DNA from 2 places in the Paenibacillus sp. FSL F4-0236 genome. Region 2 is predicted to be linked to the other one. Evidence: a T-box and tRNA genes for the amino acid it is inferred to sense, from the RefSeq annotation. Region 2 holds a T-box; the other holds one or more tRNA genes.
The links. A T-box is a leader RNA that pairs with one kind of tRNA and senses whether it is charged. The one in region 2 lies ahead of trpS (tryptophan--tRNA ligase), so its partner is inferred to be a tRNA-Trp.

Region 1: it has a tRNA-Trp gene. The T-box ahead of trpS (tryptophan--tRNA ligase) is inferred to sense a tRNA for this amino acid. The anticodon was not compared.

The regions. Positions count from the first base shown of each region.
Region 1 is NZ_JBBOBK010000001.1:16-11,811, forward strand. It holds tRNA gene NSQ29_RS00005 (tRNA-Asn) at 40-115, shown strand; tRNA gene NSQ29_RS00010 (tRNA-Ser) at 119-211, shown strand; tRNA gene NSQ29_RS00015 (tRNA-Glu) at 229-303, shown strand; tRNA gene NSQ29_RS00020 (tRNA-Val) at 359-434, shown strand; tRNA gene NSQ29_RS00025 (tRNA-Met) at 452-528, shown strand; tRNA gene NSQ29_RS00030 (tRNA-Asp) at 555-632, shown strand; tRNA gene NSQ29_RS00035 (tRNA-Phe) at 643-718, shown strand; tRNA gene NSQ29_RS00040 (tRNA-Thr) at 739-814, shown strand; tRNA gene NSQ29_RS00045 (tRNA-Tyr) at 820-905, shown strand; tRNA gene NSQ29_RS00050 (tRNA-Trp) at 913-986, shown strand; tRNA gene NSQ29_RS00055 (tRNA-His) at 1,023-1,098, shown strand; tRNA gene NSQ29_RS00060 (tRNA-His) at 1,139-1,211, shown strand; tRNA gene NSQ29_RS00065 (tRNA-Gln) at 1,233-1,307, shown strand; tRNA gene NSQ29_RS00070 (tRNA-Gly) at 1,314-1,388, shown strand; tRNA gene NSQ29_RS00075 (tRNA-Cys) at 1,401-1,474, shown strand; tRNA gene NSQ29_RS00080 (tRNA-Leu) at 1,489-1,567, shown strand; gene NSQ29_RS00085 (AraC family transcriptional regulator) at 1,701-2,450, opposite strand; gene NSQ29_RS00090 (BMP family ABC transporter substrate-binding protein) at 2,777-3,916, shown strand; gene NSQ29_RS00095 (ABC transporter ATP-binding protein) at 4,019-5,581, shown strand; gene NSQ29_RS00100 (ABC transporter permease) at 5,574-6,620, shown strand; gene NSQ29_RS00105 (ABC transporter permease) at 6,617-7,555, shown strand; gene NSQ29_RS00110 (nucleoside hydrolase) at 7,600-8,553, shown strand; gene NSQ29_RS00115 (ADP-ribosylglycohydrolase family protein) at 8,557-9,954, shown strand; gene NSQ29_RS00120 (methionine ABC transporter ATP-binding protein) at 10,329-11,090, shown strand; gene NSQ29_RS00125 (methionine ABC transporter permease) at 11,083-11,745, shown strand.
Region 2 is NZ_JBBOBK010000001.1:3,175,775-3,187,570, reverse strand. It holds gene fabF (beta-ketoacyl-ACP synthase II) at 1-128, opposite strand, end outside; gene NSQ29_RS14500 (helix-turn-helix transcriptional regulator) at 253-1,101, shown strand; gene NSQ29_RS14495 (MFS transporter) at 1,208-2,377, opposite strand; gene NSQ29_RS14490 (hypothetical protein) at 2,564-2,980, shown strand; gene NSQ29_RS14485 (exodeoxyribonuclease III) at 3,139-3,903, shown strand; gene NSQ29_RS14480 (serine hydrolase domain-containing protein) at 3,970-5,412, opposite strand; gene NSQ29_RS14475 (VanZ family protein) at 5,499-6,635, opposite strand; gene NSQ29_RS14470 (hypothetical protein) at 6,785-7,132, shown strand; gene NSQ29_RS14465 (aminopeptidase) at 7,299-8,531, shown strand; gene trpS (tryptophan--tRNA ligase) at 8,723-9,718, opposite strand; T-box leader at 9,821-10,104, opposite strand; gene NSQ29_RS14455 (hypothetical protein) at 10,306-10,731, shown strand; gene NSQ29_RS14450 (winged helix-turn-helix transcriptional regulator) at 10,788-11,156, opposite strand; gene NSQ29_RS14445 (sigma-70 family RNA polymerase sigma factor) at 11,381-11,796, shown strand, end outside.

The DNA of each region.
Region 1 (11,796 bases), 3.2 Mb from region 2:
TCGGATTCAGTTTTCAGGCATCAAGCCTGGTATGAATATTCCCTGATAGCTCAGTTGGTAGAGCACTCGACTGTTAATCGAGTTGTCACAGGTTCGAGTCCTGTTCGGGGAGCCATATGGAGAGGTGTCCGAGTTTGGCCGAAGGAGCACGATTGGAAATCGTGTAGGCGCCACAAGCGTCTCGAGGGTTCGAATCCCTCTCTCTCCGCCACAAATTTTACTTAGTATGGCCCGTTGGTCAAGGGGTTAAGACACCTCCCTTTCACGGAGGTAACATGGGTTCGAATCCCATACGGGTCACCAAATTTTCACTTGATTTTACATAGTGGACTTTGGTACAATAACTATTGTTGTTTATGGAGGCTTAGCTCAGCTGGGAGAGCATCTGCCTTACAAGCAGAGGGTCGGGGGTTCGATCCCCTCAGCCTCCACCATATTCATTTAAGAACGACGCGGGGTGGAGCAGCCCGGTAGCTCGTCGGGCTCATAACCCGAAGGCCGCAGGTTCAAATCCTGCCCCCGCAACCAATTTTCATTAAGAAATTATATCTTTTGGAACCGTGGTGTAGTTGGCCTAACATGCCTGCCTGTCACGCAGGAGATCGCGAGTTCGAATCTCGTCGGTTCCGCCATTTTTACCTTGGCTCGATAGCTCAGTCGGTAGAGCAGAGGACTGAAAATCCTCGTGTCGGCGGTTCGAATCCGTCTCGAGCCACCATATAGTATACAACTTAATATGCCGGTGTAGCTCAATTGGTAGAGCAACTGACTTGTAATCAGTAGGTTGGGGGTTCAAGTCCTCTCGCCGGCACCATCTTTGGGGGATTAGCGAAGTGGCCAAACGCATCAGACTGTAAATCTGCTCACGTACGTGTTCGGTGGTTCGAATCCATCATCCCCCACCATTTTTTTAGGGGCATAGTTTAAAGGTAGAACAACGGTCTCCAAAACCGTTGGTGTGGGTTCAATTCCTGCTGCCCCTGCCAATCTTTATCTAAAGTCTTTCTCTAAAGTTTAATATGGCGGTCGTGGCGAAGGGGTTAACGCACCGGTTTGTGGATCCGGCATTCGTGGGTTCAAGTCCCATCGGTCGCCCCATTTACTTTAAGAAGAACAGCAACAATATTAGTTTAATATGGCGATTGTGGCGAAGTGGTTAACGCACCGGATTGTGGTTCCGGCATTCGTGGGTTCGAGACCCATCAGTCGCCCCTTTTATTTTAAAATGTTATTGGGGATTAGCCAAGCGGTAAGGCAACGGACTTTGACTCCGTCACGCATAGGTTCAAATCCTATATCCCCAGCCATTTTATGCGGACGTGGCTCAGCGGTAGAGCATCGCCTTGCCAAGGCGAGGGTCGCGGGTTCGATTCCCGTCGTCCGCTCCAAAGTTTTCATATGGCGCCATAGCCAAGTGGTAAGGCAAAGCTCTGCAAAAGCTTTATCCCCAGTTCAAATCTGGGTGGCGCCTCCATTAATTTAATATGTGCCGGCGTGGCGGAATGGCAGACGCGCTCGACTCAAAATCGAGAGGGAAACCGTGGAGGTTCGAGTCCTCTCGCCGGTATATCAAAAAGGTTTGTAAAGTCGCTTGTATAAGCAACTTTACAAACCTTTTTTCTTTGTCTTTGAGCTTTTATTCTTAAGCCGTTGAATTAGAGGCGTCTCTAATCAACGGCCTTTTTGTGTGGAGTTTTGTTTTATTGACTGCTTAGTCGGAATGCTCGTGGGGTGAGACCAATTTCACGTTTAAACATATTGCAGAATTGGGCGTCATTCACAAACCCAGCAGCAGCTGATACTTCAGAGATATGCATTTGGGTATGTTGCAAGAGAGACTTTGCATAATCCAGACGTTTCAATAGTAGATAGCGCAGAGGTGAAGAACCGAATCGTTCTTTAAATAAATGGCGGAAACGATCATAGCTGTATCCAGACATCTCAGAAAGTGTTGCGACCGATAGCTTATGGCGGTAATGCTCATTCATATAGTTTAGAACATATTGGACTCTGTCTTCCGTTGGTGATTGAAACCCAGAGGCACTAAGAAGCCGTATCAGATGAACAGTGATTTCGCTCATTTGCAGGTTCAATAGTTCAGAGAATCCATCTTGTTTGCGCGTAAACTCTGCTTTCATTCGAAGCAAGATTTGTAGAACAGTATGGTCTTTATCATCTTCATATACGCCTTGCAAATTCTCCATATTTGGGTGATTTGAATGGAAGCCTACAAATAGTATAGTAGCATCCTCGCGATGATTCTCATCATGTTTATGATTGGGTGGTATCAGCGCGAATGAAGAAGAACGAAAATGATAACTTCGCGAACCTACATTGGTAGTTCCTAAGCCGTTTAAATAATAGACTAGTTCATAACATTCATGCTGGTGTGGTGGAATATAGGTATTAACCTCATGTGCTGCATTTACAATATATAGAACACGATCCATGATGACCCTCCAATAATTATGTTTTAGCCGAATCGTACAAAAATATGACCGAAATCATATAATTATTTTCATTAATATTTGATATGATCGTATCAAGAAATCCGAAGATTAGCAACCTGACTGGCCATCTCGTTCGGAAATTAGTCGGATTATTCGTAAAAATTATAATTTTATCTCTTTTTTTGAGTGTATTCGTTAAAATCATTAAAATTTTGACAATGTTACATGAAAAATGAGAGTTTCCATCTAAATCGTGAAATATACAACGGACTAAGAAGGAGAACCTCTCAAATTACTAACCAACTATAAATAGGGGGAATAGAAAAATGAAAAAGAAAGTTCTTTCTTTGTTGTTACTAGTAGTAATGGTAATGGTCACAGCCTGTGGAAATAATACGTCGAGTAATGGATCTTCCGCGAATGCAGGATCTAATGCAGCTGAAGGTGGAGCAACGGGCTCAGGGGATAAGCTCAAGGTTGTACTACTGATTCCAGGAACGCTTGGGGATAAATCTTTCTTTGACTCTGCGAATAGCGGTTTGCAAAAGGTTAAGGATGAGCTGGGTGCAGAAACAAAAGTTGTAGAAATGGGTGTCGATAAAACGAAATGGGAGCCTACGTTTAACGATATCGCCGCTGAGGACTGGGATGTTATTATTTCTGGCGGATCGGAAATTACAGAGATGTTTAATGCAACGGCTGAATTATATCCTGACAAAAAGTTCATTAACTATGATACCGATATAGATGAAGCACCAGAGAATATGTACAACATGTCTTATGCAACAAATGAAGTATCTTTTCTAGCAGGTGCTGTAGCGGCGCTAGCTACACAATCGGATATGGAAAATGCTAATCCTGAGAATGTGATCGGTTTTGTAGGTGGCATGGACATTCCAGGAATTAACGCTTTCTTGGTAGGCTACATTCAGGGCGCTCAATATGTTGATCCTGATGTGAAGGTCGCTGTATCATATGCTGGCGATTTCGTTAACCCGGCTAAAGGCAAGGAGCTTTCGCTGATTCAATATAACTCCGGTGTGGACGTTATTTTTAACGTGGCTGGGGGTACAGGTCTTGGGATCTTTGATGCAGCTAAGGAGAAGAAGAAATATGCTATCGGTGTAGACTCCGATCAGGCGATGTTGCTTAACGATACAGATAGCGAAAAAGCAAACTTGATCGTTACTTCTTCTATTAAAAAGATTGATAGTGCTATTCTGGGTGCCGTGAAGAGATTACAAGACGGTACACTTGAGATGGGTAAACGTGATGTGTTGAGCTTTGTAGATGATGGTGTAGGCATTGCAGAGAATGAAATCTATAAAAATATCTTTCCTGCTGATCTTCAGGCTAAAGTTGAAGAAGTGAAGCAAAAGCTGATCAATAAAGAAATTACAGTAGATAACGCGATGGGAATGGAAACCTCTGAAGTAGAAGCCATTCGTAACGCAGTTAAGCCTTAAGTATAGCTATAAAGTGATAAACCTACAGTTGGAGATTCTTCTTTTAGAAGAATTCCAGCTGTATATTTTTGCAGACCTCCAAGTCGAAAGGCGTTGAGACCTATGAACAAAGCTCTGCTGGAAATGCGGGGAATTACCAAGGTGTATCCCAATGGTGTCGTTGCAAATAAAGACGTGCATTTTTCTTTACGTGAGGGAGAAATTCATGCGATTGCGGGCGAGAACGGCGCTGGTAAATCAACTTTAATGAAGATCATGTTCGGCATGGAAGAGCCTAGTGAAGGTGAAATCTTTATCAAGGGTGAAAAGGTGAAGCTGCAATCTGCTCAGGATGCCATTGATAGAGGGATTGGTATGGTTCACCAGCATTTTATGCTGGTCCCTTCTTTTACAGTAGCAGAGAACATGGTGCTGGGCATGGAACCTCGTAAGGGCGTCGGCATCAATTATGCAGAAGCTGTACGCATGACCGAAGAGACTGCGAAGAAATACAATCTGGCAGTGGATCCAAAAGCAAAAGTGCAGGATCTCACGGTTGGTATGAAGCAAAAGGTTGAAATTCTGAAGGCGCTGCTGCGTGGTGCAAAAATCCTCGTTCTGGATGAGCCGACCGCAGTGTTGACCCCACAGGAAACAGAGGAATTGTTCCGGGAGCTTAAGCAGTTAAGAGAGCAGGGTCATACGATTGTTTTTATTTCACACAAGTTGAAAGAAGTTAAAGCGATCTGTGACAGAATTACGATCATGCGTAGTGGACGTAGTGAAGGTGTCTTCCAAACGAAGGATGTCACGGAGCAAGAAATCTCACGCCTTATGGTGGGCAGAGACGTCGTGTTGAAATATGACAAGGAGATTCTGTCTATTGGGGAGCCGGTACTTACTGTGCAGGGCTTAAGTGTAAATGATGCACACGGCAAAGCGTTGCTAACAGATATCAACTTTGCAGTACGCGGAGGACAAATTATCGGGATTGCAGGTGTAGAAGGGAATGGGCAGACACAGCTCATTGAGGCTCTTACGGGTAGCCTAAGAGGGGTCTCAAGCCAAGGCTCTGTGCTAGTGAAGGGAAAAGATATTCGTGAATCGGATATTTTAGATATTCGTAAGCTAGGCGTTTCCTATATCCCAGAGGATCGGATGCATCAAGGGATAGCCAGTGATGCGAGCATAGCGGATAATCTGCTGTCCACTCAGTATCGTACAAAAGCTATGAATAAAGGACCCTTTTTAAATGGATCACGAATTGCCAAGCTTGCAGTATCACTTGTAGAAGAATTTAAAGTCCGCTGTTCGGGACCTTCTCAGCCAATAGGTATGTTATCAGGTGGTAACATGCAGAAGGTTGTCGTAGCTAGAGAGTGTTCTACAGAACCGCAACTGCTTATTGCAGAGCAGCCGACACGGGGCGTGGATATAGGCGCGGCGCAGTTCATACATCAAAAGCTGTTGGAGCTGCGCTCAGACGATTGCGCTATTTTGCTAGTGTCAGCAGACTTAAATGAGATCTTGGAGATCAGCGATAGTCTACTAGTGATGTATGAAGGAAAGATTGTTGCCTTTTTCGAGGAGCCTTCCAAGGTTAGTGAAGAAGAATTAGGGCTTTATATGCTAGGGATTCATCGACAGGACGAGGAGCAAATCAGGAGGGCCGTAAATCATGTTTAAAGTAAAATATTTTGAATACATTCGAACATCGGCAGTAATCGTAATTGCACTCGCTATTGCTTTTCTGATCATCTCATTGGTCAGCAATCAGCCGGTGAAGACGATTGGGATATTCCTATTTGAGCCGCTATCTAGTAAAGGTCATATCGGTAATGTGATTGAGATGGCCATTCCGCTCATGTTCACTGGGCTAGCAGTTTCCTTGTTGTTCCGGGCAAATATGTTCAATTTGGGAGCTGAAGGGATTTTCTATTTCTCCGGTGTTGTAACTTCCGTGTTGGCTATTCATTTAACGCTGGACGGGTGGCTTCATCCGATCGTAGCTATTGCTGCGGGTTCTATTGTTGGTGCGTTGCTCTCGGCAATACCCGGGATCCTCAAAGCCAAATGGAATGCTAATGAGCTCGTTACATCCTTGATGTTCAATAATATTTTGTTTGGAGTAGGTTTATATCTACTGAACTATCACTTACGTGATGCAAAAGCATTTGCCAATGTATCCTACAAATTCGAGAAAACGGCACTGCTGAGTAAAATGGTACCTGGCACCCGTATTCATACCGGACTTATTATCGTTATCGTGCTTATTATTGCAGCGCATTTATTCCTATACAAGACTAAATGGGGATATGAGCTGCGAATGACAGGCATCAACCGGAACTTTGCACGTTATTCAGGCATGAAGACTGCGAAGGTTATTATACTGGTTCACTTGATTGCTGGTTTTATCGCGGGAATGGGTGGTTCCGTAGAAGTGCTAGGGATGTACAATCGATTCCAATGGACATCGTTACCAGGTTATGGCTTAGATGGTGCTCTTGTAGCGATGTTAGCCAAGAATAATCCGCTATCCGTAATCGGCGCTGCATTGTTCCTTGCATATATCCGGATCGGAGCCGACATGATGGCACGTCTATCGGATGTACCTTCAGAGATGATTTCTATTATACAGGCGATTATCATTCTTCTGATTTCGGCTGAACAATTTCTGAAGTTCTGGAAAAATCGGATGCTCTTGAAGGAGGCGAAGGAAGCGTGAACAGCTTGTTTGATGTAATTTTTACGACTGACTTTGCGTTTTCTGTTCTTCGAGTGACGACACCGATTCTATTCGCCGCTTTGGGAGCGTTAATCTCTAATAGGGCTGGCATCATCAACATTGGTATGGAAGGCATCATGCTTGTCGCGGCGTTAGCCGGTGTCATTGTAAGCAGCTACACGCATAGTGCGTGGGTAGGTTTACTTGGGGCTGTGATGTCCGGAACACTGATCGCTGGAATATTAGCTTTTTTCACACTGAAATTTAAAACACATATTATTCTCGGCGGTGTAGCTATTAATATGTTCGCTTCAGGAGGAACCGTGTTTATTCTTTATCTGCTGAGTGGAGACAAGGGTTCTTCTACTTCTCTGGCGAGTAAAGTGCTACCTAGTGTAGAGATTCCTTTACTGAAGGACATTCCGGTGCTGGGGCCTATTCTATCAGGACATCACATTTTGACGTATGTATCTATTATTGCTGTGTTTGTTGTCTACTATCTCTTAAACCGTACACCGCTTGGTCTGCGCATTCGTTCAGTGGGTGAAAATCCACATGCGGCTCAATCTGTGGGAGTAAGTGTTGTGAAAATACAGTATATGGCTTTGCTGCTTAGTGGATTTTTCGCTGGTTTGGGTGGAGCTTACATGTCGATGGGTTACCTGTCACTGTTCACTCGCGATATGATCGCTGGTCGGGGCTGGATTGCGATTGCCGCAGAGTCTATGGGGAGAAGTACGACAGTGGGTACGGCGCTGACCTCTCTATTATTTGGTACGGCAGACGCCTTGTCGAATGCGCTACAGGTCTTGAAGATTCCTGCAGAACTGATCGCGACGCTTCCTTATGTAGCAACGGTAATTGGACTAGTGATCTATGCCGTATCTGAGACACGGAAAAAGAATAAAAAACTTAAAAGCCCGCTAGTGAAATAGCGATAAGAGTAACGAGGATTTATACAACTAAGGAGTGAATGACTATGCGAACACCTATTATTATTGACTGCGATCCAGGGCATGATGACGCAATCGCTATCCTGCTTGCAATAGCAAATTCGGAGAAGCTGGATCTGCGCGGGATTACAACGGTTGGTGGAAATCAGATCCTCGATAAAATCACAGAAAACGCACTTAAAGTGATCAGCTTTGTGAATGCTGATATTCCTGTAGCCAAAGGGGCTGCGGGTCCGCTGTTCGGCAAGCTTGTTACAGGTGAGGAAGCGCATGGTGAATCTGGCATGGACGGCCCACTATTGCCACCAAGTAAATTCCGGCCTGTAGAAGAAGGCGCTGTGGAATTCATGCTGAATATTATCCGTTCTTCGGAGGAGAAGATTACGCTCGTACCGATGGCTCCTTTAACAAATATCGCCCTGCTAATCACTGCTTATCCAGAGATTAAGGAAAGAATTGAAAAGATTTCACTGATGGGCGGAGGAATTTCTTATGGAAATGTAACCTCTACTGCGGAGTTTAACATCTATGTAGATCCTGAAGCTGCTCGTATCGTGTTTGAATCGGGTATTCCGATTACCATGAGTGGTCTGGATGTGACCGATAAGGCAGCCATTTTCGAAGATGAGATCGTAGCATTGAAAGAGCGTGGGCCAGTGTCCACTATGGTCGGAGAACTGTTAGATTTCTATTCGATCTTCGGAAAGAAAATGGGCTATGTCGGTAGTGCACTGCATGATCCATGCGCCGTAGCTTGGCTCTTGCACCCAGAACTGTTCGAATCCGAGCATCTATATGTAACGGTAGAGACAGAAGGCAAGCTGTCGCGGGGAATGACGGTTGCAGACAAACGAAAGAAGACGGATCGCCCAGCGAATGTAGAAGTCCTGGTGGGAGTAGACCGGGAAGCATTTATGAAGTTGATTTTTGATTCACTGGAAAAGCTAGATCAAGAGCTGCTTGCGGCTGAAGGGAACTAACCTATGGCAGGATGGGAGAGACTTCAGGAGACGGTTCAGTTTGAATTGGTTCAGCGTGGAGAAGAAGGCTGCAGGATTGACGGCTTCGCGGATAAACTAGCAGCTGCAGGTGCCGATGAGATCAAGCTGATGCAAGTATACAACGAGTTGATGGAGCTTACGGTTGCTGAGGACTTTCCTTATAAAGAGCCGTCTTCACTGGAGGAGATTCGTCGTCTTCGTCCAGAAGGTCCACGCAAGCTTGAGGCTGACTGGAGCGAAGCAGAATGGAGAGATAAGTTCTACGGAGCTTGGCTAGGTAGAAGCGTCGGTTGCGCACTTGGCAAACCATTGGAGTATTGGGACTACCTCTACGGTAAAGATGGACGTCCGGGTTGGGAGAATATCGAGCTTTGGTTCCGGGGTGCCGATGCATGGCCTATTACTGGCTATACGCCTGGGCATTCACGGGCAGAGGCAGAATATAGTCTTGGTTTAAGTGATTGGACGTATGCGAGTACCAGCGAGACTATTAAGTTTATGGAGAGCGATGATGATATTCGTTACACGGTTCTAGGCCTTATGTTGCTGGAGCAAAAGGGACTGAACTGGGATTCTTGGGATATCGGGAAGCTCTGGCATAAACATCTGACATACGCCCAGGTATGTACGGCAGAGACACAGTCGTATATGAATTTTGCGCAGGAAACGTCTCATCTGCATGGTGAGAAGCCTGCGGATTGGCTGGCGCGGCAGGAAAGAGTGCGGATGCACTTAAATCCATACCGGGAGTGGATTGGTGCGGCTATACGCGCAGACGGACTGGCGTATGGTGCAGCAGGCCATCCTGAGCTTGCGGCGGAGCTAGGTTGGCGTGATGCTTCTTTTTCACATGTGAAGAATGGGATCTATGGCGAGATGTTTAATGCGGCGATGATTTCGGCTGCTTTTGCTGAAAAAGATAACGAGCGTATTCTTGAGATTGGTCTTAGTGAGATCCCTAGTACTAGTCGTCTGGCAAGTGACGTTCTACGAGGTATAGATATTGCGCAGAAGGCCAAAAGTGAGCGGGAGTTGGTAAGTAAGATTTGGGATACATTCAGCCACTATGATGCGGTGCACACCAATAATAATGCTGCTCTTGTAGCTGCTTCGCTGGTCTATGGCGGGAATGATTTTGAAAAAGCGGTCGTTACATCCGTTTACGGAGGAATGGATACAGATTGTAATGGTGCTACAGTGGGTTCTATTATGGGAGCGAAGCTTGGAGCAAGTGTGTTGCCGGCTTCGTGGATTGAACCGCTCCATGATACGCTATATGCGGATCTACCTGGTTTTCATCCGATAGCGATTTCGGAATGCGCGGAGCGCAGCTATCAGGTCTTCTTGAAGATTCGAGGAGAGCTTGGCGAAAAGTCTTAGATCAAGGATTACGAAAAGAATGAAAGGATGTCTTAAGCTATCGAGCTTAGACATCCTTTTTTTCGTGGCGATCTAGTTCTTAAAATAGATGTAACAGCGGGTTTAGGAGTTAGGTAACAGGAGAATCCTGATTTGAAGAGGGATTAAGCTCAGTCATTTATTGGGAGAGAAGCACGTGAAAATAGTCCGATATAATGGGCTTTTATTCTTTAATCCTTTTAATCTGATATATTACTAAAATAAAAATGATGACACAGAACATAAAATGCCTTATTATTTAAAGAGATTTTTAGTAAAACAGTTTTTAAATAATTATAGTACAAACCTTGGCTTAGAAGGTTTCAGAATAAACGGAAAGGAAGGGGGAGTTTGCAATCCTATCGCTGAGTCGGGTGAGTAAAGGATTCAAGCTGAAGGACGGCACATATCAGGCGGTAGATGATGTATCGCTTGATGTGAAGAAGGGATCGATTCACGGGATTATTGGTGAAAGCGGGGCAGGGAAATCCACGCTGCTACGATTGATTAATCTGCTGGAAAAGCCGGATCAAGGGACAGTTACCGTAGAAGGGCATAATTTAACCGAAATGCCGAGTAAACAGCTACGGAAAGCTAGGGAAAAGATTGGGATGATTTTTCAGCAATTTAATCTGGTCAATAACGTCACGGTAAGCCGCAACATTTCGATCCCTCTGGAACTGGCGGGGGTGCCGAAGCGTGAACGGATGAAGCGGGTGAAGGAATGTCTCGATTTTGTCGGATTGGCTGATAAGGCAGAGCAATATCCCGCACAGCTAAGTGGAGGACAGCGACAACGTGTGGCGATCGCCCGGGCGCTTTCGAACAGTCCAGGACTATTGCTATGTGACGAACCAACATCCTCACTAGATCCAGGAACAACTGCGGATATTCTAGACGTCCTGAAGCATATTAATGGGGGCCTTGGGGTTACGGTAGTGATTGTTACGCATGAGATGGATGTTGTCAAAAGCATATGCACTGACGTATCGGTGATGGAAAATGGTCGAATCGTAGATTCATTCTCACGCCAAGATGGTGATTTCCGGCCTGCTGCAGTCCGTACTGGATCTTACCGGGATCAAATTCTGGGTAAAGCGGGGGAAACGCATGTTTGATAGTGTACTTCAATATCAGGCACAGATGTGGGAATCGATCGGAGAAACTTTTATAATGGTCGGTATTTCTGTTGGTGCCGCACTGCTGCTGGGGCTTCCACTCGGGACGTTGTTGTTTTTTTGCCGAAAAGGGCAGCTCTATGAGAATAAAACATTGTCACTGGTACTCAACAGCATCGTAAATATTATCCGTTCATTTCCATTCCTGCTGCTTGTGGTTGCACTCATTCCGGTCACTCGTTTCCTCGTCGGAACTGCGATTGGAACAATGGCTGCCACGGTTCCGTTATCCATTGTTGCCATTGCTTATTACTCTCGTCTGGTGGAGCAGTCTTTGCTGGAGGTTCCTAAAGGAGTCATAGAAGCGGCGTTGTCTATGGGAGCCTCGAAGCTGGGGTTGATCTTTAAGTTTCTGTATGTAGAGGCTCGTTCGGGTCTAGTGCTCGGACTTACTACCTCCACCATTAGTTTTATCTCTTACTCGACCGTAATGGGGGTTGTTGGAGGGGGCGGGGTTGGTGATTTTGCGATCCGTTACGGATATCAGCGTTTTGAGACTGAAGTGATGATCTATGCGATTGTTGTGATGATTGTATTGGTTCAGTTGGTTCAATTCACAGGAGGTACGATCTCACGGCTGTTAGATAAGCGTTAATCGTTCAACCCGTACATCAAATTTTGTAATACAAAATGATTGAATATATAA
Region 2 (11,796 bases):
TTAGAGGTATCAAATGAAGTGATTGGGGAAATACCCGACTCACCAGAAACTAGACGATCCCAGAATTGTTCTATTGTATTTCCAAGGGGCGAGATTAAGCCCATACCTGTAATAACTACGCGTTCCATAATGAACCTCCTCAAGAAGTGTATATAGGTATTTTTCCACTTATTTTATCCTATTACAAGTTATCGTTTATCATAGTATAATTTGTACTACACTAAAGAATGTAACAGAGAGGAGAGGAAGCGTATGGCTAATCAGACGAGATTGCAGGCATTATCAGATTTCTTAAAAGCACGCCGTGCTGCGATCTCACCCAGCTCTGTTGGACTGCCAGAAGGCACACGCAGGAGAACGCCTGGACTTCGCAGGGAAGAGGTTGCACAGTTAGCGGGGGTAAGCAGTACCTGGTATACGTGGCTAGAACAGGGCAGGGATATTAAAGTATCTTCGTCTGTTCTGGACTGTATTGCGACTGCCCTAAAGCTAACTAATGATGAGCGGAAATATCTTTTTGCACTAGCACTAGAGACTGGAACAGGGAACGTTCTATTTCAGCAAGAGGAATCCTCAGTAATTAGTCCTTCTCTACAGAAAATTTTACAGGAGCTTAAGACTTGTCCTACGATTATTTCAGATCGACGTTGCGGGATTGTAGGTTGGAATGAGGCTGCAGCACATGTGTTTCTAGATTTCTCTAAGTTGCCCATCGAGGAGAGAAACATGATTCGTTTGTTATTTGTTCGTAAGGAGTTCAGACGTTTAGCTGTAAATTGGGAACAATTCGTAAGTGGTTATCTATCCATCTTCAGAGCGTATTACGGACAATATGTAGAGGATCGTTGGTACGATGAATTTATTGAGGAATTAAAGGAACTGCATCCAGCGTTTAATGAAATGTGGGAACAAAGTCGTGTAAGCTCTGCTCCAGATGTGCTATTGGAATTCAGACATGCCAAAGCAGGGAAAATGTTATTTCATTTAACCTCACTACAGGTTCAAGGCAGCACTGATTTACGTTGTAGTATTTATACGCCTGCCGCGGATTCAAATACTGAAATCAAACTGAAGCAGCTTATGGAGCAGCATAAAGAATGACTAAGGTAGAAGTTCATAGAAAAGCATCTCTAGCTGAATTATCAACTAGAGTGCTGCGACCAACAGTGCATGAACTTGAAGTGTAAGACTATTGAATGCTGGAAGATTAATGAGTGGCTATATTCTTTTTATTAGCGTGTTTACTTCCAAAGATTCTGTACAATATCAATCCGAACAGCATACCGATAAATGACATCACGGAAATTGTTAAATAAAGGGCCTTACCTCCAAGGGCTTCATATAATGCTCCACCTGCATAAGAGGCGAGAATTCCTGATACACCGAAGAACAGTAACGCCAACACAGTTTGACCCGTAGCACGCCATTCCACAGGCACAATACTATATAGATACTGAATAGCTGCGGAGTAGAATACCGGGAAGGTAAGGATTTGTAGAATCTGTAGATAAGCTAATAAATGCGGATCCAAAATCCAGGCCGAAATAAAGAATCGAAGAAAATAAAAGGCTCCAGAAATCGAAATAATGATTAGCTCTTTTCCTTTGCGCAGCCACCAAAAGCTTAAGGCGAACACAATAATTTCACTCATTGCGGCGATAAAGAACGATTGACCAACTAATTCAGGACTGCCACCAAGCTCGCGAATATAAACTCCAAGGAAGGTATCGTTCATTCGTGCGGGAACGGAGCTAATAAAGATGAGCACTAGAAATAGCAGTGTTTCTTTGTTGCTAAGAAAATGCTTCAGGCTGTCAAGTGTGACCGGTTTACCGGTCACAGGAGCATCTGGCATGAACCAGCTGACTACGAAGCTTGTAAGACTAATCGCGACGAACAGCAAGGCCATCCCTTGTGAACCGAAATAACTCATCACATAACCTGTGAGTAGGGCCATAACACCGTACCCTAACGCACCGTATGTACGTATCGAACCATAACTAATTCCAGCTGCCTCAGAGATCCGGAAATTCAGGCTTTCAGCTAGCGGATCGATAGGCATTAAGAAGAAATAGAGCAGCATCGCAAAAAGAATAAGTCGCACGTAGCTGCTAGAATCGAATAAAAAGTATCCCGTCACCGCAGAGCATAACAACAGAATTAACAGCACTTTGCGGATCGTTCTTGTTTTGTCACTGATCATCCCCCATAAGGGTTGAGCAATAATGGTAACAAACCCTCCAGTACCAATAATGAATCCAATTTGCGCCGGGTTAAGACCCTGCTCCCCTAGATAGACTGGCAGAAAAGGAATAAACATAGCCAGCAACGCAAAATACAAAAAGTTAAACCCTCGTAATAGTGTTGGTGCATTCATAAGTCTCTTTACCTCACGTATTTAATGATATTTGTATAGTGTCAATTTGGTTATTGTATCACGGATGTTGAATGATTAGGATATAAATCTATGATAAAAATATACTATTCTCCCATATGATATATCCATTCAAGGTTCAGTTCATTTTCATAGAATGTTGTATAACCTTGAAAGGAAGTGTTAAGAATGGCGTCAATTATTGATTATGGTTCTACGTTTTTAACTGTTGATGGTCCAGTATTGGCGGTTGGTGTTGGTCAAGGAATAACTACTACCTCTGTATTTCTTGATCCGGCTAATCCTGCAACTTATCGTTCGAGAGTTGAGCTAAAAGCGAGTTTCGGTGTTGATAGTTTTTCATTTACAGATGATATTCGCGTAGATATTTACAGAGGTGCTACAAAAGTATACAGTAGCCCGCTCAATCGATTCTTCGAACCTGGTAACAACCTTCAGATTGTAAACGTGCTTGCTGTGGATGGTGGACTGCCGGGAACTCAAATTTATACACTGGGTGTTCTATTTGCTAATAGTAATAATGCTGGAAGTGTAATTCAAATAAAAGGCCCAATTACATTCACAGCTACAGCAATTGGTCTATAAGTTAGCTAGCGTATGAATTAACCAAAAGCTGCACCAATTCTCCGCAATGGAGAGAGGTGCGGCTTTTGCTGCTATACATATCCCGTCAGCTCACTATAGTGATATAATAACCGCAGTAATAGTACAACTAAAGCAAAATGCAAGGAGAAAAGCCGATGATAAAGCTGGTATCATGGAATGTTAATGGCCTTCGGGCATGTGTCAAAAAAGGGTTTAATGACTATTTCAAAGAAGTAGATGCGGATATCTTCTGTGTTCAAGAAACAAAGCTTCAGGAAGGGCAAATTACACTGGAGCATGGCGAAGAATACGATCAATATTGGAATTACGCAGTGAAGAAGGGCTATTCCGGTACGGCAATATTCTCTAAAATCAAGCCGATCTCTGCGAGATATGGGATGGAAGAAGATGAAGAAGCAGAAGGCCGGATCATTACATTAGAGTTCGAACATTTTTATCTGGTCAACGTCTATACGCCTAATGCCAAACGAGATCTGTCTCGATTGGCATATAGAATGGAATGGGAGGACCGTTTCCGTAATTATCTCTTAGAACTGGATAAGCGTAAACCAGTTGTTGTCTGTGGAGACCTAAATGTTGCCCATGAAGATATTGATATCAAGAATGCAAAGGCTAACCGTGGGAACTCCGGTTTTACGGATGAAGAGAGAGGGAAAATGAGTACACTGCTTGAGTCGGGCTTCATAGATACGTTCAGATATCTTCACCCGGAGCTTGAGGGAGTGTATTCATGGTGGTCTTATATGCCGAAGGTGAGAGAGCGGAATGTGGGCTGGCGAATTGATTATTTTTTAGCTTCTTCTAGACTTGCACCTAATGTAATTGATGCCCAAATTGATTGTCAGATCTTGGGTAGTGATCATTGCCCAGTCATGTTGAAGCTAGCTGATTTTTCGGAATAAAAAAAGGGATATAAGGCCGCTAAGTTCCTGCATAGGACAAAGCGGCCTTTCTATTATTAACTATACCTATTGTATTCTTCCGATAATATCATCGAATTCAAGCGGTCCCATATTCACATTAATCCGCTGCTTAAGGATAAGCATGTTCTCTAGAATATTAATATCAAGTGTAATCAAGAAAGGCATTTCAACAAATAGCAAGGACAACTGAAGTTGATCTTCTGCAGTCCAAGTAAAGCTGGACATAATCCGGTTCATGAAAGGCTCCAGGATGAGTGCAAAGCTTTCGAGCCATTGTCCTCGGCCTAATGGAATGACATTCTTTTCACCAAGTTTTGTTATTAAAGTAACTTCAGCTTCATCATTGTTGAAAGTGATAGAGATAGTAGCTAGTGAAAATTGGTTGTCATCTAGTGTATAGGTTATACCATTCAATTGATCTTCTTGAAAAGATGACCGCTGCAATTGTGGAGGGTCTATCGATAAGTTTTTTAATTGGTCTGCCAATTTGGCTACTAATGCTTGTTCTTCCAGAAGAGGGACATCTTTCATATTGGGTAATAAATGCTCCCACACTGCATTCAAAATACCTTGAATACTATTTGAAGCGGCAGTAATAGCAATTACCGCATCCTGATCAGGAAGAACAACGCAGAGTTGTCCGAATGCGCCATCGGCGCGGTAGGCTCCGTGTTGGCATCTCCAGAATTGATAACCATATCCGAGCGCCCAGTCATGATCGCCTTCGCCATTGGAAATGTGTTTGGAAGTTGCTTCATTAATCCACTGTTCAGGCAGGATTCGTTGATTATTCCAGATCCCTTTTTGTAAGTAAAGCTGGCCGAATTTAGCGATATCCTCTGTGGTTATGCTTAAGCCAAATCCCCCCGTGTTAATTCCACGTGGACAAGACTGCCAAGTTGCTCCGTGAATACCGAGCGGAGCGAACAGACGCGGTTCTAGATATTCTAGCAGTGTTTGGCCAGTAACTCGTTGAAGGATCGCGGACAGCATGTAAGTGGCGCCGGTATTATATAGGAAATGTGTACCTGGTTGTTTCTCCACTGGGACTGAGAAGAAAGCTTTAACCCAATTCCCGTCTGCACTTTTATGAAGTGTGTCCATAGTATCCACGACATGCCCGGTACCCATCATCAATAGATGTCTGATTGTCATGTTGGATAGATTGTCAGTGATAGTCGCAGGAGCCTCTTCAGGGAAGAAGGAGATGACTGAATTGTCGAGTGTGATTAGCTTTTCTGTGACCGCAATCCCGATTGCCGTTGAGGTGAAGCTTTTGCTAAGGGAAAATAGCATATGTGGAAGATCGGACTTATAAGGAGACCACCAGCCTTCAGAGACCACATACCCATGCCTAAGGATCATGAAGCTATGCAGACCTAAGCTTTGTGTCTCTACTGCATCAATAAAGCTGGATATTGCGGCTGATGATATGCCCTGCTCTTCTGGAAGACTTCTAGACAACTGCAAGCTACTTGTAGTTTCCATTCATTCATCTCCTAAATTTTGAGAATCCTTGCCTTCCTATTCTATAATAAATTCCATTGTATAAATACTATATAAAATGAAGATTTTTAATCCTCTAAAGAGCTGCTGTTGGAGGCATCGGTATGCAATCTTTTCTCAGGCCATGAAATAACATGCGAGGTTCGGCTTAATTTCTCATAGATTAGCTGGTCATCTTTTTTGAATACCTTAATGATTAAATGAATAAAGAAAACTAAATCGACCAGTAGAACAATGAGATAAGCGACCGTTCTCAATGGTGAAGATAGAAGCCCCGTCACATCAGAATCGATAACAATCGCGTGAAGTCCAAGTATTACCCAATATAACAGACCATATCGGATCATAAGCGCCCAGAAAGAAGCCCGATTACCTCTGTTCGTTACCCGAATACGTACAATCCATTTGCCTAAGGTCCGCCCACCAGTAAAAGCTGGAATCAGGATGAAGTAAATCCCTGTTACAATCCAGAAAGCACTTTTTATATCGAATCCATAAAGTACACCAAACCCAATGATCCACACCATACTATCGATGAAAAAAGCAATCCCTCTGCGGGTATAGGAGACTCTTTTGGCAGAACGATCGATATTCGTATCCAGTTGTTCTATGCGTGGCAGTAACCCGTTTATCCAGATAGAAATTCGGAATCCAAAGATCCCTCCCAGCGTGTTGGTTATAAGATCATCGACATCAAATAGACGGTAGGGATGATCAAAAAAGCCGTAGATGCCTGTAACCTGAGTGACCTCAAAAGATAACGAAAGTATGAAAGACAAGAGAATACACATTCCCCAGCGCGTTCGGAAATAGTAGCCCAGAAACAATCCAAACGGCACGGTCAAAGCGATGTTAAATATCACCTGTAAAAAAGCAGGCTCGCGCAGTAATGACCAATACGTTGAAATCTGATCAGGTATGATCTTAGAGCCATCTATAATATCTTGTATGAATTGAAGAGGGACGAGCTGCATCATACTTCCCGAAGGTGCCATATTATGTCTTGAGGAAGGCATCGGAAGCAAAACGAGAAAATAAGCGTTCATCAGATAGAGCAGCAATAAGTATAGGATTAAAGCTCTAAGCTTATGGATGTAGCCGTGTCTACGGTATTGAACGATTAGAAAAGGGAGTGTGAAGATCAATGCCGCTATAGGAAACATCATAAAGGCATAAGAAATTGGGAAAAAGTAAGAATGAAACATAAGTCACCTGCCGAATCATTGTTTTTGTGGAATAATGTAGTTTGCTGCAAACTAGCGTTCCCGGCTCATTATAAAATTTTATGATAGGGAACTCAACTTATTTATTTAGCGCTTCCGGCATACATATGTCTATAGAGGAGCGTGAAGTGATGGAGAAAAAGGTGCAGCAGTATTATCGACTGAAGCAAAAGCAAAAGGAAATTGAAAAAGAGTTAGCAGAGCTTCGGCAGGATATTCTAAGCTATTGTAGTGAGCAGGGGGCTACCGAGACTGAAATCGGAAGCTACAAAGTGAAGTTAGTGATGCAAAATCGCAAAGAATATGATGATCTCAAGTTATATGAAACCCTATCAGACCCCGAAGTGTGGCGTATGCTCTCCAAATCAGATCCCGCGAAGGTAGCAAGTTTGACCAAGCTTAACGTAATCTCTGAGGACAAGATTATGCATACCTATTCTTTAAAGACCGTAACGTTGCTGCAAGTGGATAAAAAATAAGGATTTACGTGAGCGGTTCCTTTCATGGGGGCCGCTTTATTATATCGAATCGCAACTCTTAGCATTTTGCGTTAAAATAAGAAGTGAAGCTGACCGTCTGCTGTTAAGGAGCTCCGGTGCTTTGGTGCGACAGTAAAGCAACCATAGAGATGGAGGAAGAGAATTCATGAAAGATTTTGATGTCATGTTAGAGAAATATGCGAACCTGGTTGTAAAAGTAGGGGTAAATGTACAGCCTGGACAAGTTTTGATGGTGCATGCACCTATTGAAACGGCAGAGCTTACTCGCTTGATTGTAAGTAAAGCCTATGAAGCAGGTGCTAAATATGTAATCGTTGATTGGGACGATGAAGCGACTACACGTATTCGTTACGAAAAAGCCCCAGAAGATTCCTTCGATTACTATCCACAGTGGCAAGCAGAAATGATGGAGAAGTTTGCGGAAGAGAACGGCGCCATCTTACATATTAAAGTACCAGATCCGGAATTGTTCAATGGTATTGATTCTTCCAAAGTGTCAAGAGCAGTTAAAGCGGCAGCTGTTGCTCGCAAAAACTACTCCAAATATACTCGTAATAGCAAAATTAGCTGGTCTCTCGTTAAGGCTCCAACGCGTGCTTGGGCGAACAAGGTGTTTGCTGATCTTCCAGAAGAAGAGCGAGTAGAGGCTATGTGGGAAGCGGTGTTCCAGATGAATCGTGTAGGTAGCGAGGATCCAGTTGCCGCATGGAGAGAGCATATCGGTCAATTGAAAGAAAGTCAGGATAGAATGAACGCTAAGCGTTATAAAAGCCTGCATTACCGCGCTCCGGGAACGGATCTGCATGTGGAGCTTCCAGAAGGTCATCTATGGCGTGGAGGCGGCGGAGAGAATGATAAAGGTGTGTATTTCGTGGCTAATATGCCAACGGAAGAGATCTATTCTATGCCACATCGTACAGGTGTGAATGGTACAGTTAGAAGCACACTTCCTTTGAATCTGAACGGACGTTTGGTAGAAGGCCTTTCTTTCACATTTAAAGATGGAAAAGTAGTAGCATATGAAGCTGAATCCGGACGTGAGCATCTGACTTCGCTGCTGGCAACGGATGAAGGTGCATCCTATTTAGGAGAAGTAGCTTTAGTCCAGCATGATTCTCCAATCTCTCGCTTGAACCGAATTTTCTACAATACAGGGATTGATGAGAATGCCTCCTGCCATTTCGCGTTGGGAAGTGCCTATCCTGTCAATATTGAAGGCGGCACAAAGCTTACGAATGAAGAGCTTGTCGCACGAGGTGCTAATGTCAGCTTAACGCATGTCGATTTCATGATCGGTTCGGCAGAACTGGATATTGATGGAGAACTTGCGGATGGCACGATTGAACCGGTATTCCGTAAAGGGAATTGGGTGCTGTAAGGAATACATTTAAGGTCGTAACCTCGCTTAGGGGGTTACGGCCTTTTTCTTTGATGAAAGGATTTATGTTATAGAAAGTATTTTTATGTAGAAGCGAAGATATCCATATTAAATAATATTTTCTTATAAAAACAGCCGGCGCTCTCTTCAATAGAGAGTCCGGCGTTTTTTATTGCCCTTAGAGATCAGTTTTATTTTGAAAAATAATTAAGGCCCATAGCCTCGCGTACTTCGGACATCGTTTCTTGAGCAATATCGCGGGCACGCTTAGTTCCGGATAATAAGATATCCTCAACAACCTTGGGTCTGGCAGCATAATAGGAGCGACGCTCACGCATTGGTTCAATTAGCTGGTCTAGAGCTGTCGTGATAAGCTGCTTACAGGCAGAACAGCTTATACTGCCACTTTCGCAGCTATCGTGAATTTCTGGGGCGCCATGCGAACGAACAGCACGATGATAAGCATAAATGGGACAAATATCTGGATGCCCAGGATCATTTTTATGAACACGGGCTGGATCAGTTGTGGCTTTACGGATCTTGAAGGTGATCTCTTCTTTCGTAGAGTCCAGCTCGATAGCATTGCCAAGGCTTTTACTCATTTTAGCATTGCCGTCTGTTCCTACTAGTCTTGGCGTCTCGCTGATGAGCGCTCTGGGCTCCACAAGGATGGGGCTGTACAGTTCGTTGAATCTACGTACGATTTTGCGGGTCAACTCCAGATGGGGAAGCTGGTCTTCTCCTACAGGAATAATCGTCGCTTTACAAAAGGTTATATCCGCAGCCTGGCTAACTGGATAACCTAGAAAACCATAATACAATTCATCTAAGCTGGAATTTTTCGATTCGGCTTTAATCGTGGGATTATGCCGTAAAGAATTCACAGTAACAAACATGGAGAATAGGACGGTCAGCTCAGCGATCTCAGGAACCATAGATTGAATAAATAGGGTTGCTTTATCTGGATTTATACCCGCCGATAAATAGTCCAGTGTGATTTCATTCAAGTTTTGACCTAGTAGTTGAGGGCGATCAAAGTGAGTCGTTAGGGCTTGAATATCTGCTAAAAACACAAAAGTATCATATTGCTCCTGTAGAGCCACTCGGTTCTGTAAGCTGCCCACGTAATGGCCAAGGTGCAGCTTTCCAGTCACTCGATCTCCAGTTAATACACGTTTTTTTATCATTTGAATTCCTCCTGTTTTGTTGCTTCTGACTAACATTGAGTCGCCACCACCAGCCATCATCCATGGCCATCACCTCCTTTAAATGACAAAAAAACCTCATCCAATAAGGACGAAGTTGTCGTGGTACCACCTTAAATGATCGCGCAACCAGGTTTCGTTAGTATTACGATCTTCTCTTACCGGTACGGAGAAGGTCTGAGACAATCTCGATACAGGTCCCTTGATAACGGCGGGAAACCCGGCTTTCCCTACAACATCAGCTAAGATGGTTCGGAAGAGCAACTCTAAAGGCCATTCGATCAAGCGCTGGACACCGGTTCGCAGCAGCCACCGGCTCTCTGAAGTCCATGTTCGATTGTCTACTTACCCTTTGTCTGCGTTGTTCATGATATTTTGGTAATTGTAATTCTGATGAGTGAGTTTGTCAATGGTTGGAAATTAGATGATGATACAGAGCATCTAGGTTTATATGATCTAGCAAAGTATCACTTAAATGTATATTATCATCAGCAATTAAGTCCAATCTATCATTGTTGATTCACAATATAATAATGTATAACCTTGTAATTGGAATGGAGTGATGATAAATGGCGACAAATATAAGTTATGGTTCACAGGCAAAAATTCCCTTAGACCCGTTTAATACTGTTACAACGGTTGCAGGGATTCCTGGAGCTGGAGCGGGTCTAGCCACGGCGCAAGTAAATATTAGTCCGGCTAATCCGGCCTCTTTCTCCAGCAGAGTCGAGTTAAATGGTAGTTTTAGTCTTACTGCACTTGCTAATAGCCAATTTCTTGTTTTAATCCGACGTGCTGGAGTCGATATTTATAGCTCCTTTTTTCGTTTTACTACAACTACTGATATTCAATTAAATGTTCAGTGGGTTGATGGTCCTTATATTGGAATCCACAACTATGAATTGGTAATTCAGAATGATAGCAACTTGCCTATAAATCTATTTGGACCCATATCATTCACAGCAACTGCTATAGGTGGAGATGGCGTAATTTAAGTTATGGGACAGTTAAATCGATCTGATTTAACTGTCCTTTTTTCTTGGGGTAAAATTTATTTATTTAAAATGTTGTCCTCTAAAACAGCATATTTATCGCCATATTGCTTAATGATATGTTGTTCTCCCCAATTACATAGAGAAGTCAAAATGTCGCTTAAACTATCACCATACTCACTAAGCTCATATTCCACTTTGGGTGGAACCTGATTGTATACGATCCGGTTGATAATTCCATCGGCCTCAAGTTCGCGTAGTTGCTGGGTTAACATTTTTTGAGTAATTCCGGGCATTAACTGTTTTAGTTCCGATGTTCGTTTTTTGCCATGAGTTAAATGACACAAAATTACGCATTTCCATTTTCCTCCAATTACTTCGAGTGTGGCCTCAACAGAAATATTGTATTTTTTCTTGATAGTTGTCATGATATCCTCCAATGTATAGGTACTTTTTAGTACCTATGGTACTTTTAAGTGCGTACTATTGATTATGTCCGATTTTACTAATCATAACATTTATCGTTCTTTTTTTATAGAATGTTATAATTTTAAGTGCTCAGTCCCAAAAAAGTTAATATAAAAAAAAACCGTTTCTATACCCTCCCCGTCTTAATCTATGAGAGGTTTAGGAGAGGGGGCTAAGGAAGGATATGACGATGACTAATGCAGAAATGAAGAAGGTAACGATTCTTGATTCTAGGAGCGAGACGGATTTCTACGATTCTATATTGGTACATAGAGAACAACTATACAGTATTGCCTATAGCTACTTGCGTAACCGGAATGATGCGCTTGAAGCGATGCAGGAAATGACTTGCCGGGCCTGGATCAAAAGAAAAACATTAAAGGATCCAAAAGCGTTTAAATCATGGATCATTCGGATCCTGATTTATGTCTGTATAGATGAACAAAGACGTAGAAAGCGTTCTATGCCGCTTGTAGACGAGAGAATAGGAGAGCGGATTACGCACATTGGCCATCATCGGATGGAAATGCTGTGGGCACTCGAACAGGTTAAACCCAAGTATCGCCATGTGCTGCTGCTTAAATACTACAACGATATGAC